Regions from separate parts of the Butyrivibrio sp. AD3002 genome, predicted to be linked through region 2. Evidence: predicted binding sites of a transcription regulator. Region 2 holds the regulator's gene; each other region holds the start of a gene.
The links. Region 2 encodes Rex, which represses fermentation and respiration genes when NADH is low (regulators of the CRP and FNR family bind a similar motif). Its sites were predicted from a motif close to ATTGTTAANTANTTAACAAT; they were not measured.
Positions count from the first base shown of each region.

Region 1: the regulator Rex is predicted to act here: its motif matches at 2,186-2,205, upstream of ptb (phosphate butyryltransferase).
Region 3: the regulator Rex is predicted to act here: its motif matches at 2,465-2,484, upstream of G596_RS0115625 (acetyl-CoA C-acetyltransferase).
Region 4: the regulator Rex is predicted to act here: its motif matches at 2,178-2,197, upstream of pflB (formate C-acetyltransferase).

Region 1 is NZ_ATVV01000005.1:22,423-26,189, forward strand. Features, by position in the region: gene glnA (type I glutamate--ammonia ligase) at 1-181, shown strand, start outside; gene G596_RS0105280 (ANTAR domain-containing response regulator) at 206-757, shown strand; gene G596_RS0105285 (acyl-CoA thioesterase) at 865-1,374, shown strand; gene G596_RS21045 (HD-GYP domain-containing protein) at 1,446-2,105, shown strand; gene ptb (phosphate butyryltransferase) at 2,220-3,137, shown strand; gene buk (butyrate kinase) at 3,207-3,767, shown strand, end outside.
Region 2 is NZ_ATVV01000001.1:101,039-104,805, reverse strand. Features, by position in the region: gene G596_RS0100430 (bifunctional ADP-dependent NAD(P)H-hydrate dehydratase/NAD(P)H-hydrate epimerase) at 1-472, opposite strand, end outside; gene G596_RS20365 (hypothetical protein) at 450-1,133, opposite strand; gene G596_RS20360 (redox-sensing transcriptional repressor Rex) at 1,166-1,816, opposite strand; gene G596_RS0100415 (hypothetical protein) at 2,119-2,454, shown strand; gene G596_RS0100410 (ABC-F family ATP-binding cassette domain-containing protein) at 2,524-3,767, opposite strand, start outside.
Region 3 is NZ_ATVV01000025.1:26,592-30,358, forward strand. Features, by position in the region: gene G596_RS0115615 (alpha-glucuronidase family glycosyl hydrolase) at 1-1,464, shown strand, start outside; gene hpf (ribosome hibernation-promoting factor, HPF/YfiA family) at 1,508-2,038, opposite strand; gene G596_RS0115625 (acetyl-CoA C-acetyltransferase) at 2,541-3,719, shown strand.
Region 4 is NZ_ATVV01000007.1:80,503-84,269, reverse strand. Features, by position in the region: gene pflB (formate C-acetyltransferase) at 1-1,933, opposite strand, end outside; gene pflA (pyruvate formate-lyase-activating protein) at 2,326-3,051, opposite strand; gene hypB (hydrogenase nickel incorporation protein HypB) at 3,051-3,716, opposite strand; gene G596_RS21320 (Na/Pi cotransporter family protein) at 3,719-3,767, opposite strand, start outside.

The DNA of each region.
Region 1 (3,767 bases), on a different contig from region 2:
TTCCACCCTTCCCGAGACTCTCGGAGAAGCCATCGAAAGCTATCAGAAGGATAAATTTGTAAAGAAGGTACTAGGAGAAGCTGTTTTCAACAGATATCTCGATGCCAAGCGCAGCGAGTGGAAGAGCTTCCGCACCTGTGTAACCCAGTGGGAAATCAGGGAATATTTGAATAAGCAGTAATAAACTTTTTAAGGAAGTACCAATTTGCAAAACATCATCGTTGCATTCGCAAAGCAGACGGATGCGCAGAATTTCAAAAGCATATTGATGCGTGGCGGTTTTGAAATCGCTTACGTATGCCAGACCGGTGCTCAGGCTCTCACAGCAATGGAGAACCTTGGTAGCGGCGTGGTCATTTGCGGCTCAAGGCTGGGCGACATGCTGTGCACCGAGCTTTCAGAGGATATGTCTGCGTATTTCAAGATGCTTCTGGTGGCAAGCCCTGCGAAAGCGGATGAACTTGGACTTCACGCGTATGAAAATATCGTCTATCTGCCAACTCCCCTGAAAAAGGATGACCTCTATTCAACCCTTACGATGATGATCGAGGGCGTGCAGCTTAGACGCAAGAAAATAAAAGACAAGCGCAGGTTCAGGAGCAGCGAGGACCAGAAGGTTATCGACAGCGCCAAGGCTATCCTTATGGAGCGCCACAACATGACTGAGCCCGAAGCACACAAATATCTTCAGAAGTGTTCCATGGATTCCGGAACATCTCTTCTTGAAACCGCAGAAATGGTTTTAAGTCTTAAGTAATCACATAGCAAGTTATGTTATAATATTTACTATAAAGCCTTCCCATTGGGGGAAGGTGTCAGCGAAGCTGACGGATGAGGGGAATATTATACATATGGAGGCTTGTTATGAATAATCGTGTTTTTCATGTAGATCACCAGATAGCAAGTAAAAATGTAGAGGAGTCGGTTACCGAGTGGACCAGAGTTGTTCAGTACAATGAGATCAACGGCTACGACAGACTCTTTGGCGGAGAGCTTATGAGCTGGATCGACCAGGTGGCGGGAACCGTTGCACTGCGGCACGCAGGAACACCCGTAACTACTGCTGCAATCGATAACATGCAGTTCAAACAGGAGATCAAGCTTAACGATATCGTTGTTCTTATAGGAAGAATTACTCACGTAGGCCGCACCTCTATGGAGGTTCGTGTAGATACCTATGTTGAGGATCTCAGGACAGGCATGAGACATGTGGTTAACAGAGCATATCTCACCGAGGTTTGCGTAGATGAGGACGGAAGACCGACGACAGTTCCCTACGGCCTTAATGTGCGCACCGAAACTGAGCGGGCTGAGTGGCAGGGTGCCGAGAAGAGGATTGAACTTCGTGCACAAAGAAGAAAAGAGGGCTTTTAAAATTCCCTGTGATGTATTAAAATCTAATAACTGTTTTAGATGGGAATTAGAAAATCAAGGGAAGTCATTAAATGGATAATTTTGAAATCAAATATCATCAGCAAAAGAGAATCACGGATCAGCTTATGCATGCACTTGCAAGGGTTGCTGATGAAAACGGAAGATATACAAAAGAGCATTCTGAGAGAGTTGCGCTTTACTCGATGGAGATTGCAAGACGCATGGGGAAAAGCCGCATGGAGCAGTACGAGATATATCAGATGGGACTGCTTCATGATATAGGTAAAATCGGTGTTCCCGACTCCATAACCGCTAAGCCGGAGGGGTTGCAGGAGGAAGAGTACGACCTTATGAAAAAGCATCCAATGATAGGTGCGAAAATCCTCCAGGACATCACAGAAATTCCGGGGCTTGCAGTGGGTGCAAGATGGCATCATGAGAGATTTGACGGAAGCGGATATCCGGATGGTCTCGTAGGAATGGCAATTCCTGAGGAGGCGCGAATCATAGGTGTTGCGGATGCCTATGATGCAATGAGCTCAGAGAGAAATTATTCCTGCGTTATGAAGCAGAAGAAGATTAGACAGGAAATCGAGGATGGAAAGGGAACCCAGTTTGATCCCGAAATTGCCGATGTTCTTCTTCAAATGATAGACGACGACAAGAATTATGTAATGAATTCCGAAGTACCTACATATATTATAGAAGAATACTTCTCAAGAATGGAGTAAATAAGCCAGTTAGATTGAAATGCGTGGCACATCGTGGTAAAATTTTAACGATGTGCCATTATTTTATTATATGGCAGAGAATTATTATTTTTTCAACAATCAGGAGGAACACAAATGAGTAAGAGTTTCGACGATATTCTTGCAAAGTTAAAGACAGCAAGCACTAAGAAGCTTGCGGTTGCATGCGCACAGGATGAGCCTGTTCTTGAGGCTGTTAAGCTTGCTAAGGAGCGCGGCATTGCCGATGCAATCCTTGTAGGCGATAAGGATGAGATCGAGAAGATCGCAGCAGGTATGGGAATGGATCTTTCCCAGTTCGAAATTATTGATGTGAAGGACACAGTAGAGGCAGCTACAACTGCAGTTTCACTTGTTCATGACGGTAAAGCTGATATTTACATGAAGGGTCAGCTTGATTCCAAGACCTTCCTTAAGTCAGTTCTGAATAAAGAGGTTGGACTTCGTACAGGTCGTCCTCTTTCTCATGTTTGTGTATTTGAGATTCCAGGCATTGATCGTCTTTTATTCCTTACAGACGTTGCTTTCATGCCCTATCCGACTCTTGAAGATAAAAAGGTTATTATCGAGTATACAGTTAACGTAGCACGTGCTTGCGGAGTTGATTGTCCTAAGGTTGCTCCTCTTGCAGCAGTTGAGGTTGTAAACGACAAGATGCCCGTTACAGTTGAGGCAGCTGAGCTCACACGTCTTAACGAGGCAGGCGAGATCAAGAACTGCATCGTTGACGGACCTCTTTCCATGGACCTTGCAATTGATCCTTCTGCAGCAGAGCACAAGGCAGGTGCTAAGGATCGTAAGATTGTCGGCGACGCTGATATTCTTCTTTTCCCTGACATCCATGCAGGTAACCTTACTTACAAGACAATCGTTCGTCTTGCAACAGTTAAAAACGGTAACATCTTAACAGGAACCAAGGCTCCCGTTATTCTTACATCACGTTCCGATTCAGTTGAGGTTAAGCTTAACTCTATCGCACTTGCAGCAGTAGTAGCAGAAGAGAAGAACCTCTAATAGCCTTCCCCTTGGGGGGAAGGCGGCACGAAGTGCCGGATGAGGGGGTATTATAAAGGAGAGAAAACCATGATTAAAAGTTTAATTATCAATCCCGGTTCCACATCAACAAAGCTCGGTATCTTCGAGGATGAGACTCTTAAGATGGATGAGACACTTCGCCATCCCACAGAAGAGATTGCAAAGTATGACCACATCACAGATCAGCTTGGCTGGAGAAAAGAACTTATTCTCAATTTCCTTAAAGAGTCAAATGTTGATGTTAAGTCTTTTAACGTAATCGTAGGCCGCGGCGGTCTTGTAAAGCCTATCCCGGGTGGTACTTATGAAGTTAACGATGCACTCCTTAAGGATCTTAAGGCAGGCGTTCAGGGTGAACACGCATCTAATCTCGGCGGACTTCTTGCAAAAGAGATCGCTGATGAGATCGGTGTTCCTTCCTATATAGTAGATCCCGTTGTTGTAGATGAGCTCTGCGATGAGGCAAGAGTTTCAGGTCTTCCTCAGCTCCCCAGAGTTTCAATTTTCCATGCTCTGAATCAGAAGGCTGTTGCCAGAAGATTTGCTAAGGAAAACGGCAAAAAGTACGAGGATATCAATCTTGTAGTAGTTCACCTCGGCGGTGGTGTT
Region 2 (3,767 bases):
AATCCCCCGTAAGGTCCCTTGAGCAGCCTATCCCCAGCATGGCATCAATTATTACGTCACATTTTTTTATTTGAGAGCCAAGTTTGGACTGATCAAAATCCACGACATTAAGGCCATAGGACAATGCTATTTTCAGCTGTGAGCTACATGCGGAAGTCCTTTTTGTATTTGAAGCCTTATCACTTAGACTGTGATTAACAAGAACAAGCGTGACAGGTATTTTATCCTGAAAAAGAAGTCTGGCCGCTGCAATTCCATCACCGCCGTTATTCCCACTTCCCGCAAGAATCAGAACCTTACCGCCCTCCGGAAGAGCTTTTTTTACATATTTGCATATAGAAAGCGCCGCCCTTTCCATAAGAACATCCTGCGGCACTCCGAACTCGGAGATTGTAGCCGCATCACATCGCTTCATCTCGGCAGCGCTTACAACATAATTTGAATTTTTATCAATTATCGGTAAATTTTTCATCTTCTACTATTATCCCATCGCGTTCAGTCATTCCGGGTCTGATTACAGGGTGTCGTTTTTCAGGATCGTACTTTAGATCAAAGAGATCAATAACTTCAGGTCCGAAAATGTTGTGCATATAGGAATATACATTAAAGTTTTCGAGCTCTTTTTCCTGCATTCGGATAATATTCTTTTTCAGCTGTACCCTTACTTTTGATATCCACTCATCAACAGCATCGATTTCGAGGGTATTATCATGCATTCTTTTATAAAAGATATTCATCGTCTCGATCATGAGCTGATAATCGATCTGATAAATCTCTCTGGGAAGTCCGAGCATATCGTCCTCGCACTCCTCTATCTTATCATTGCACTCCTTGATAAGGCGTGTATGATCATCAATTTCGGCCTCAATCTTCTTCCGCCTCTTTGGATTCTTTCCCGCATCATCTCTTAGGACAACAATCTCACCGAGAAGCTTTTTCTTAAGCCTCTTTATGTCCTTAATTTTTTCCCTTGTCTTTTCCTGTATGTTCACAAGCTTATTAAGCTCAGCCTCAAGCTCCTTTATTTTGGGAGTTTTGGGACTAAGAAGGAAAAGCTGTTGCCATTTTTCATCCTTGGAAAGAATCGGAATATCCTTTCCGACAAGAGCATCAGAATAGTCGTTATTAGCCATATCGGCATCCTCCAAGCGGTTTAAATCACTTGTTATTTCCTGGAGTTGTGATTATTTTCATATCTATCAATGCTATATGAAAGTTTCATAAGCGAATCTGACAGATGAACATTTTCGACCTGAACATTCTCAGGAAGATCAAGATCAACATGTGCGAAATTCCATATAGCCTTTATGCCGCATTTTACAAGTTTATCCGCCATAGGAACAGCCTGATCCTTAGGTATTGCAAGGACCGCAATCTCTATCTTATTTTCTTTTACAAACTGTTCAATCTCTTCGACAGGTCTGATCTCAATATCACGTATTTTCTTACCATGAAGCTTAGGATTTAAATCAAAAGCTCCTTTAAATATAAATCCTCTGTTGAAGAAATTGTTATAACCGGAAAGAGCCTGTCCAAGATGACCTGCCCCAATAATGATAAGTGTATGCTCCCTGTCAAGGCCGAGTATCTTACCTATTTCCTCATATAAGTACTCAACATTATAGCCGTAGCCTTGTTGTCCGAAGCCTCCGAAATTATTAAAATCCTGCCTGATCTGTGAAGCAGTAACCTTCATAATATCGCTGAGTTCCTGAGATGAAACTCTATCTATTCCCTGACTTTTCAGTTCACCTAAGTATCTGAAATAGCGGGGCAATCGGCTGATAACAGCCTGAGATATTTCTTTTCTCGCCATACATCCTCCATGACTGACACCGAAAAAATTATGTTATTTATTACTCTGTAAAATTCGGCTAATTTTAATTATACTATCTGTTAAATTTTCGTCAATCTTATAAATTGACTTTACAATAATTTTATTTGTCATTAATACAAATTTGAAAAAATGTTTCAACGTAGATAATATCTGATGAAATTAGTTTTCAGAAATATGCATTTTTATCTTTTCTTTAATACCCAGTTTATGAATTGTTTCGAATTGGAAATTATAATAACCATATCTTCTTATGTAGTTTTTTAGAAGTTGGAGATAAAAATATGGGAATGTCAATTGATGGATTAGGTGCTTACAATATGTACCAGGCAAGGCCTATGAATTATACAGTATCCAATCAGGCTCCTGTATCGGATGTGTATGACAAGCATAAGGCTGTTGGTGATATCGCCACTGTTGCTCCTGTCGTTTATCCTAATGCTCAGGAAGTAAAAGTCGGTGAAGTTGCCAGTACCGATGGCAAGGATGAAGCTCTGAAAGTAAGCCAGCAATATAATCAGATTGCTTCAAAATTCGGTAACACAACGGTAGGTTACGGACGTGATATGTCAGGTTATTCCTACAGTCAACCCGGTAGTTCCTTTGATGCTTTTGCATAAGGGTTTTAAATGAGAAAAGGAAAAAAAGAAGCTCTTCCAAGTTAGTCCTTGAAAGAGCTTCTTTTTTGATTACTCAGATAAGGTTTCCCATTCATCATAGAGTTCCGAAAGGCGTTCTTCGTTTGATGAAAGTTCATCGGATAGCTTTCGAACCTTAGCAAGATCGGTCGCTACATCAGGATCTGAGAGTTCTTCATTTATTTTCTCATTCCTCTCTTCCAACTTAGCTATCTCATCTTCACATTTTTTCAGAGCAGCTTCCTGTTTACGCTTTCTTGCTGCTTCTTCTTTTTGTGCTTTCCAGTCTGCTGCACCTGAACCGGAATCAGCATCGGAAGTACTTCCTTTTGAAGCAAGCTTGCCAAAACCCGAACCTGAAACAGCATCAGCAGAATCCATCTCGATTCCTCTGCCAAAAGAGGAATTATCTCCTTTTTCAGCAATAGCACGAGCTGTCTGTTCCTCACAATGCTCCATATAGTAATCGTAGTTACCAATATAATTAACCAGTGATCCGTGAGTAAGATCAAGTATTCTGGTCGCTGTTTTGTTTATAAAATATCTGTCATGGCTGACATATAAAACAGTTCCTTCATATCCGCAAAGAGCATCCTCAAGAATTTCCTTGCTGGTAATATCCAGGTGGTTCGTAGGCTCATCGAGAATCAGGAAATTAGCTTCTGAAAGCATAAGCTTTGCAAGTGAAACCCTTCCCTTCTCTCCGCCGGAAAGATCTCCGATGCGTTTAAACACATCATCACCGGTAAAAAGAAACGCTGCAAGAGTGTTCCTGATCTCAGTATTATTCATTGACGGATATGCATCGGATAATTCTTCAAAAAGAGTCTTTTCATTGTGAAGAACCTGATGTTCCTGATCGTAATAACCGACATGAACCTTTACACCGAGAATGATTTCTCCTTCATCAAGAGTCTCCATGCCATTAATGATTTTAAGCATTGTTGTCTTACCGGTTCCGTTATCGCCGATAATTGCAACACGCTCACCCCTCTTAATATCAAAAGAAATGTCCTTAAAAAGCTGCTCATTTCCAAAGGATTTGGCAATACTCTCAACATGCATTACGTCATTACCGCTCACGCAGTTAGGTGTAAGGGTTATACGCATATCATCCCTTACCTCCGTGGGCTTCTCAAGACGTTCTATCTTATCGAGCATCTTCTCTCTGCTCTCGGCACGTTTGATACTCTTTTCACGGTTAAACTGTTTAAGCTTATCTATAACTTCTTCCTGATGCTTAATTTCTGCCTGCTGATTCAGATATGCCTTCAGCTTGGCAGCTCTGATCTGCT
Region 3 (3,767 bases), on a different contig from region 2:
ATAAATGCCGTTGCGATCAATAACGTTAATGTTAAGGATGCTGCTACTGAGCTCATCGGAGACAGATATATTGCGAAGGTTAAGGAGCTTTCGGATCTCTTTAATTCTTACGGCGTAAAGATGTATGTGTGTATCAATTTTGCAAGCCCTATAGATACTCCTATAGGCTCAGCTGATCCCTTAAAGCCCGAGGTTCAGGAGTGGTGGAACAAGAAGGCTAAGGAAGTGTATGAGAAGGCTCCTACGCTTGGTGGATTCCTTGTTAAAGCTGATTCTGAGGGCAGACCCGGTCCCATGACCTATGGAAGAACTCAGGCCGACGGTGCTAACATGCTCGCGAAGGCTTTGGCTCCCTTTGGTGCTACGGTCATCTGGAGATGCTTTGTTTACAACTGCCAGCAGGACTGGAGAGATCTGACTGTAGATCGTGCCAAGGCAGGGTATGACTACTTTAGTCAATTGGATGGCGGTTTCGCTGATAACGTCATTTTGCAGATAAAAAACGGACCGATGGATTTCCAGGTAAGAGAACCTGTATCTCCACTTTTCGGCGGGTTATCAAAGACACGCCAGATGCTGGAGGTTCAGATTGCACAGGAGTACACCGGCCATCAGATAGATCTGTGTTATCTTATGCCCTGGTTCAAGGAGATACTCTCTTTTGATACATACCTTCCTGATGTGAAAGACTCCACTGTTGCGGGCATAATAAGCGGAAGAGCGGATAAGGCGCTTCGCGGCGGAATGGTAGCCGTAACAAATACGGGTAATGATGAGAACTGGACAGGAAATGATCTTGCAGCAGCAAACTTGTACGGCTTCGGACGCCTTGCATGGAATACGGAGCTTTCAGCTGAGGAGATTGTGGCAGAGTGGACAGCCCTTACTTATCCTATGCTTAAGGATGAAGACAAGAAGGTTATCTGCGAGCTTGAACTTGGCTCCTGGAGAACTTATGAGAATTATACATCGCCTCTTGGCATCGGCTGGATGGTAACACCTCATGACCATTACGGTCCCAGTGTCGAAGGTTATGAATATGACAGATGGGGAACCTATCACCGTGCAGACTGGCAGGGAATAGGCGTAGAGCGTGGACCTGAGGGTACCGGCTATGCACTTCAGTACAGATCTCCCAACAAGGAGAATTTCTCTAAGCCGGAGACTACCCCCGAAGAACTCTTGCTGTTTTTCCATAAGACACCCTATAAACACGTCTTAAAGTCAGGAAAAACGGTTATTCAGCATATCTACGATACACACTTTGAGGGCTACGAAGAAGCTCTTGCAATGCAGAAAAAGTGGCAGAGTCTTGAAGGTAAAGTGCCTGCACGCGTTTTTGATAATGTATCCGAGAGATTTGAGAGACAGGTCAGAAATGCACGTGAATGGTGCGACATCGTGAACAGTTACTTCTTCCGCAGATGCGGAATCCCTGATGAGAAGGGAAGAAAAATATACTAAAATCAAAAATCCCCCGGCTTTGCCGGGGGATTTATAAGTTTTCTCAAACTTCTGGCTCGATTAAGCCATATGTATTTCCTTTTCTCTTATAGACTACATTTGGCTGGTCTGTCTCAGCGTTTATGAATACGAAGAAGCTGTGTCCCAGAAGCTCCATCTGAATAGCTGCGTCCTCAACGTACATGGGCTTAAGATCAAACTTCTTTACACGCTCGATTCTGATTTCCTCATCATCGAAATCATCATTTTCAATGTATTCCTTCTTGAAATTACTGATCTCAGTCTGATGCTTGTTAACGAGTTTGCTTCTGTATTTTTTGAGCTGACGTTCTATGATCTCCTCCACAAGATCTATTGAAACGTACATGTCGTTACTGACTTGCTCGGATCTGATGATCTTACCCTTGACGGGAATGGTAACTTCGATCTTATGGCGATCCTTGTCAGCGGTTAATGTTACATTGATGTTGGTTTCCGGGGTGAAGTACTTTTCAAGCTTTCCGATTTTTTCCTCCACGGCGGATCTCAGTCCGGGTGTTACATCGATGTTTTTTCCAATAATAGTGAATTTCATGCGATCATCCCCTTTGCAGTGTATTATGGGTTAGAATTCTGTCAGACAAAATCCTAAATTTATAAACAAATTATAGCATTCTTACAATCGAATGTGCAATTTAATAAAAGATAGTTTACAAATCTTTAATTTTTGTGGATGTCGCACAAAAAATATGTTCGCTTCAAAATTGTGTAAACCTGATTTTTAATGTGGATAAATGTGGATGGTGTGGATAACTTCGTGTATAAGTCGAAAAATAGGCATTTCAATTTCAAAAATTGTGGATAACTTTTTAAGACTTTCTTAAATTTAATCCAATATTTTATATTGACTTTTAGATTTATGGGCAAATAGAACATCTTAACAAAAAATTTACAAAAAAAGAGTGTATTGTCTGTCCTTTTCCTTGCATAGAAAATCGCATGCATGCTATAATATATTCGTTGTGACAAAAAAATAACAAGCAACAAAAAATACAATTAAATGCGGACAAAATAGTCCCGAAACGGAGGTATCATCTATGGCACAGAAGGTAGTATTAGCAGGTGCTTGCAGAACTGCTATCGGTAAAATGGGCGGCGCCCTTTCAAACACACCGGCTGCAGATCTTGGTTCAATTGTTATTAAGGAAGCTCTTAACAGAGCAGGAGTTAAACCGGAGCAGGTTGACGAGGTACTTATGGGATGTGTTATCCAGGCTGGTCTTGGCCAGAACGTAGCTCGCCAGGCTTCAATCAAGGCAGGTCTTCCTGTTGAGGTACCGGCTGTTACTATCAATGTTGTTTGCGGTTCAGGTCTTAACTGCGTAAACATGGCAGCTGAGAAGATTTTATCAGGTGATGCTGATATCGTTGTTGCAGGTGGTATGGAGAACATGTCAATGGCTCCTTTCGCACTTGACAAGGCTCGTTTCGGTTATCGTATGAATAACGGCGTATTAAAGGATTGCATGGTAAATGATGCTCTTTGGGATGCATTCAATGATTACCACATGATCCAGACTGCTGATAACGTAGCAGAGCAGTGGAAGCTTACAAGAGAAGAGCTCGATGAGTTCGCACTTAACAGCCAGCAGAAGACTGAGGCAGCTCAGAAGGCTGGTAAGTTCAAGGATGAGATCGTTCCTGTAGAAGTTAAGGTTAAGAAGGACACAGTTGTATTTGATACAGATGAAGGCCCTCGTCCGGGATCTACAATGGAAGGTCTTGCAAAGCTTCGTCCTATCAACAAGGATGGCGTTACAACAGCAGGTAATGCTTCAGGTATCAACGACGGCGCAGCAGCTATCGTTGTTATGAGCGAAGAGAAGGCTAAGGAGCTCGGCGTTAAGCCTATGGCTACTTGGGTAGCAGGAGCTCTTGGCGGTGTTGATCCTTCTATCATGGGTGTTGGCCCTGTAGCAGCTACAAAGAAGGTTCTTGCTCGCACAGGTCTTACAATTGATGATATCGATATTTATGAGGCAAACGAGGCTTTCGCAGCTCAGTCTGTAGCTGTTGGAAAGGATCTTAATTTTGACCTTTCAAAGCTTAACGTTAACGGTGGTGCAATTGCACTCGGACACCCTGTTGGAGCATCAGGATGCCGTATTCTTGTTACTCTTCTTCATGAGATGCAGAGATCTGACAAGAAGCGTGGTCTTGCTACTCTTTGCATCGGTGGCGGCATGGGTTGTGCAACTATCGTTGAGAGAGACTAATTAAATGCTAAAAGGAAACGGATTTTTCCGTTTCCTTTTTATACGAAA
Region 4 (3,767 bases), on a different contig from region 2:
AAGCAAGGAGTCCGCTCTGCTCTGCGCCGTAAGCCGGGTTAGCACCGGGTGCAAAAGGAGCAAATGCAGGTCTTCCATCCGGAAGAGCACCTGTAGCCTTACCGTAAACAACGTTTGAAGTAATTGTAAGGATAGATGTTGTAGGCTCTGAGTTTCTGTATGTGTGGTTCTTCTTAACCTTCTTGAGGAAAGTCTTGAGGAGCCATACAGCGATCTCGTCTGCTCTCTCATCGTCGTTACCGTACTTCGGAAAATCTCCCTCGATCTTGTAATCTACAACAAGACCTGACTCATCTCTTACAGTCTTAACCTTTGCATACTTGATAGCGCAAAGTGAGTCAACTACGTGTGAGAAGCCTGCGATACCTGTAGCGAATGTACGACGTACATCTGTATCGATAAGAGCCATCTCAGCTGCTTCATAATAGTACTTATCATGCATATACTGGATAAGATTGAGGATATTTACATAGAGGCTTGCAAGCCAATCCATCATCTTATCGTACTTCTTCATAACCTCATCATAATCAAGGTACTCAGATGTGATAGGTGCATATTCAGGACCTACCTGCATGTGGTTACCCTGCTTGTCAAGGAACTTCTCATCCTTACCGCCGTTGATAGCGTAAAGAAGACACTTAGCAAGGTTAGCTCTTGCTCCGAAGAACTGCATCTCCTTACCTGTCTGAGTAGCTGATACACAGCAGCAAATGCTGTAATCATCACCCCATACAGGACGCATAACATCATCGTTCTCGTACTGGATAGAAGATGTTGTAACTGAAATCTTAGCAGCATACTTCTTGAAGTTCCTGGGAAGTCTGCTTGAATAGAGAACTGTAAGGTTGGGCTCAGGTGAAGGTCCCATGTTCTCAAGTGTGTGAAGGAATCTGTAGTCGTTCTTTGTAACCATGTGACGACCGTCCATTCCCAGTCCGCCAACCTCAAGTGTTGCCCAAACCGGATCTCCTGAGAAGAGCTGGTTGTAGCTGGGGATACGAGCAAACTTAACCATACGGCACTTCATAACAAGATGGTCGATAAGCTCCTGAGCCTCAGACTCAGTAAGTGTACCCTCCTTAAGGTCTCTCTCAATATAAATATCAAGGAATGTAGAAACACGTCCAACTGACATTGCAGCACCGTTCTGTGTCTTGATAGCTGCAAGGTATCCGAAGTATAACCACTGAACTGCTTCTCTTGCATTGTTAGCAGGCTGTGAAATATCGAATCCGTAAACAGCTGCCATCTCCTTCATTCCGCGAAGAGCTCTCATTTGCTCTGCGATCTCTTCTCTCTGACGGATAACATCATCAGTCATAACGCCGCATCCGCAAAGTGAGAAGTCTTCCTTCTTCTGCTCGATAAGGAAGTCGATACCGTAAAGTGCCACTCTTCTGTAGTCACCGACGATACGTCCGCGGCCGTATGTATCCGGAAGTCCTGTAACGATGTGGCTGTGACGAGCTGCCATCATCTCAGGTGTATATGCATCAAAAACTGCCTGATTGTGTGTCTTGTGATACTCAGTAAAAATCTTGTGGAATTTCTCATTTACCTTGAAGCCATAGGTATCAGCAGCCTGCTCAGCCATTTTGATACCGCCGTAAGGCATGAATGCTCTCTTAAGAGGCTTGTCAGTCTGAAGACCTACAACAGTCTCAAGATCCTTCATGGACTCGTCGATATAGCCGGGGCCATATGCTGTAAGACCTGATACAACCTCTGTCTCGCACTCGAGAACGCCACCGTTAGCACGCTCCTCTTTCTGCAATTCCTGAAGTCTGCCCCAGAGCTTATCTGTAGCCTCTGTAGCGTCTGCAAGGAAGCTCTCGTCTCCCTCATACATTGTATAGTTATTCTGGATAAAGTCTCTTAAGTTAACTTCATCAGTCCACTTATTGCCTTTAAATCCTCTCCACTGTTCTCTCATAATATCTGCTCCTCTCTTTCTTGAAAACCGATACCACCCTCTAAATCTATTGCAAGTTGCAAAAGCAACATAATAGGAAAGAATTGCATGCCAAAGTCAAAACCACCATATATTGTGTATTATAAATCATAAACCACAATATGTATATTTAAACTTTGACACCCGATTGGTATTTTTACACATACCGTTATATATTTCAACCTAAAACCGCGAAAAAAAGCCAAAGTTGATAACTTTTGTCAACTTTGGCAATTTTTTAACATATATTGTATTTCTATTGTGTATTTTTATCCCCTCATCCGGCGCTTCGCGCCACCTGTCTCCGCTCCGCTCCGGTCCGCGCAAAGCCGACGTCCCCCGGACGTCGTGCGCCCCCAAGGGGAAGGCGTAGATCATTCTCTTAGAATTCTAACCGCGTTCTCGATGCGATCGGGGCTTGGAGCTTCCACGCCTTCAAGCTGATAAGGGATTCCCAGTTCTTCCCATTTATACTGTCCAAGAGAATGGTACGGAAGAACATCTACTCTCTTAACATTTGTAAGCGTATCAAGGAATTCTCTCGTTCTTTTCAGATAATCGTCATTATCCGTGATTCCCGGAACAAGCACGTGTCTTATCCAGACAGGCTTACCTGTTTCCGAGAGATATCTTAGGCATTCAAGAATATTCTCATTTGATTTTCCCGTGAGTTTTATATGCTCTTCATTATCTATGTGCTTGATATCCACCAGGAGAAGATCGGTATACTCCAAGAGCTCCTTGAACTTCGAAAAAAATGGTTCCTCTTTGGTAAATGGCTGCGCAGCAGTATCAATGCAGGTATTTATTCCTCTTGCCTTTGCCTCTTTGAAAAGCTCCAGAAGAAAATCCAGCTGTAAAAGCGGCTCACCTCCACTGACTGTGATTCCGCCCTCATCTCCCCAGTAACCTTTATAGCGCTCAGCTTTATCCAGGATTTCAGTTGCCGTCCTCAGATCATTGGATTCCGGATTCCAGGTGTCCGCATTATGGCAATACTTACATCTAAGATTGCAGCCTTTTAAAAATATGATAAAACGAACCCCCGGTCCATCAACTGAACCGAAGGTTTCTATTGAATGAATTCGTCCTTGTGTCATTACTTCTTCCAGTCTTCAACCTGAGCGCTGAGCCACTCTGCAAACTTATCCACTCCCTCACCTGTCTTGGCGCAGATAGGAATAATCTCAGCCTTAGGATTTCTCATGTGAATGTATTCCTTACATTTCTCAAGATCAAAATCAAAGTAAGGAGCAACATCAATCTTGTTAATAAGAACAACATCGCAGATGCTGAACATAAGAGGATACTTAAGGGGCTTGTCGTGACCTTCCGGAACAGAAAGGATCATCGCATTCTTGGAAGCTCCTGTATCAAACTCTGCAGGACATACAAGATTTCCTACATTCTCTAAGATAGCAAGATCAACATCTCCCTCTACAAGGGCATCAAGGCCCTGTCTTGTCATATCAGCATCAAGATGGCACATACCGCCTGTGTGGAGCTGAATTGCTTTTACTCCGGTCTCTGCAATCTTCTTGGTATCAACATCGGAATCGATATCAGCTTCCATAACACCGATTTTATACTTGTCCTTAAGTGCATTGATTGTTGCCTTGAGAGTTGTGGTCTTTCCTGATCCCGGTGAAGACATAAGGTTCAAAAGGAAAATCCCTTTATCCTTAAGCTCTTTTCTAAGGAGATCTGCTCTCTCATCGTTACTCTCAAATACACTTCTTTTTAATTCAATAATTCTTGTACTCATTTTTATTCCTTTTCTTCTTTTACATCGTCTTCATTAACTTTTTCTTCTTTT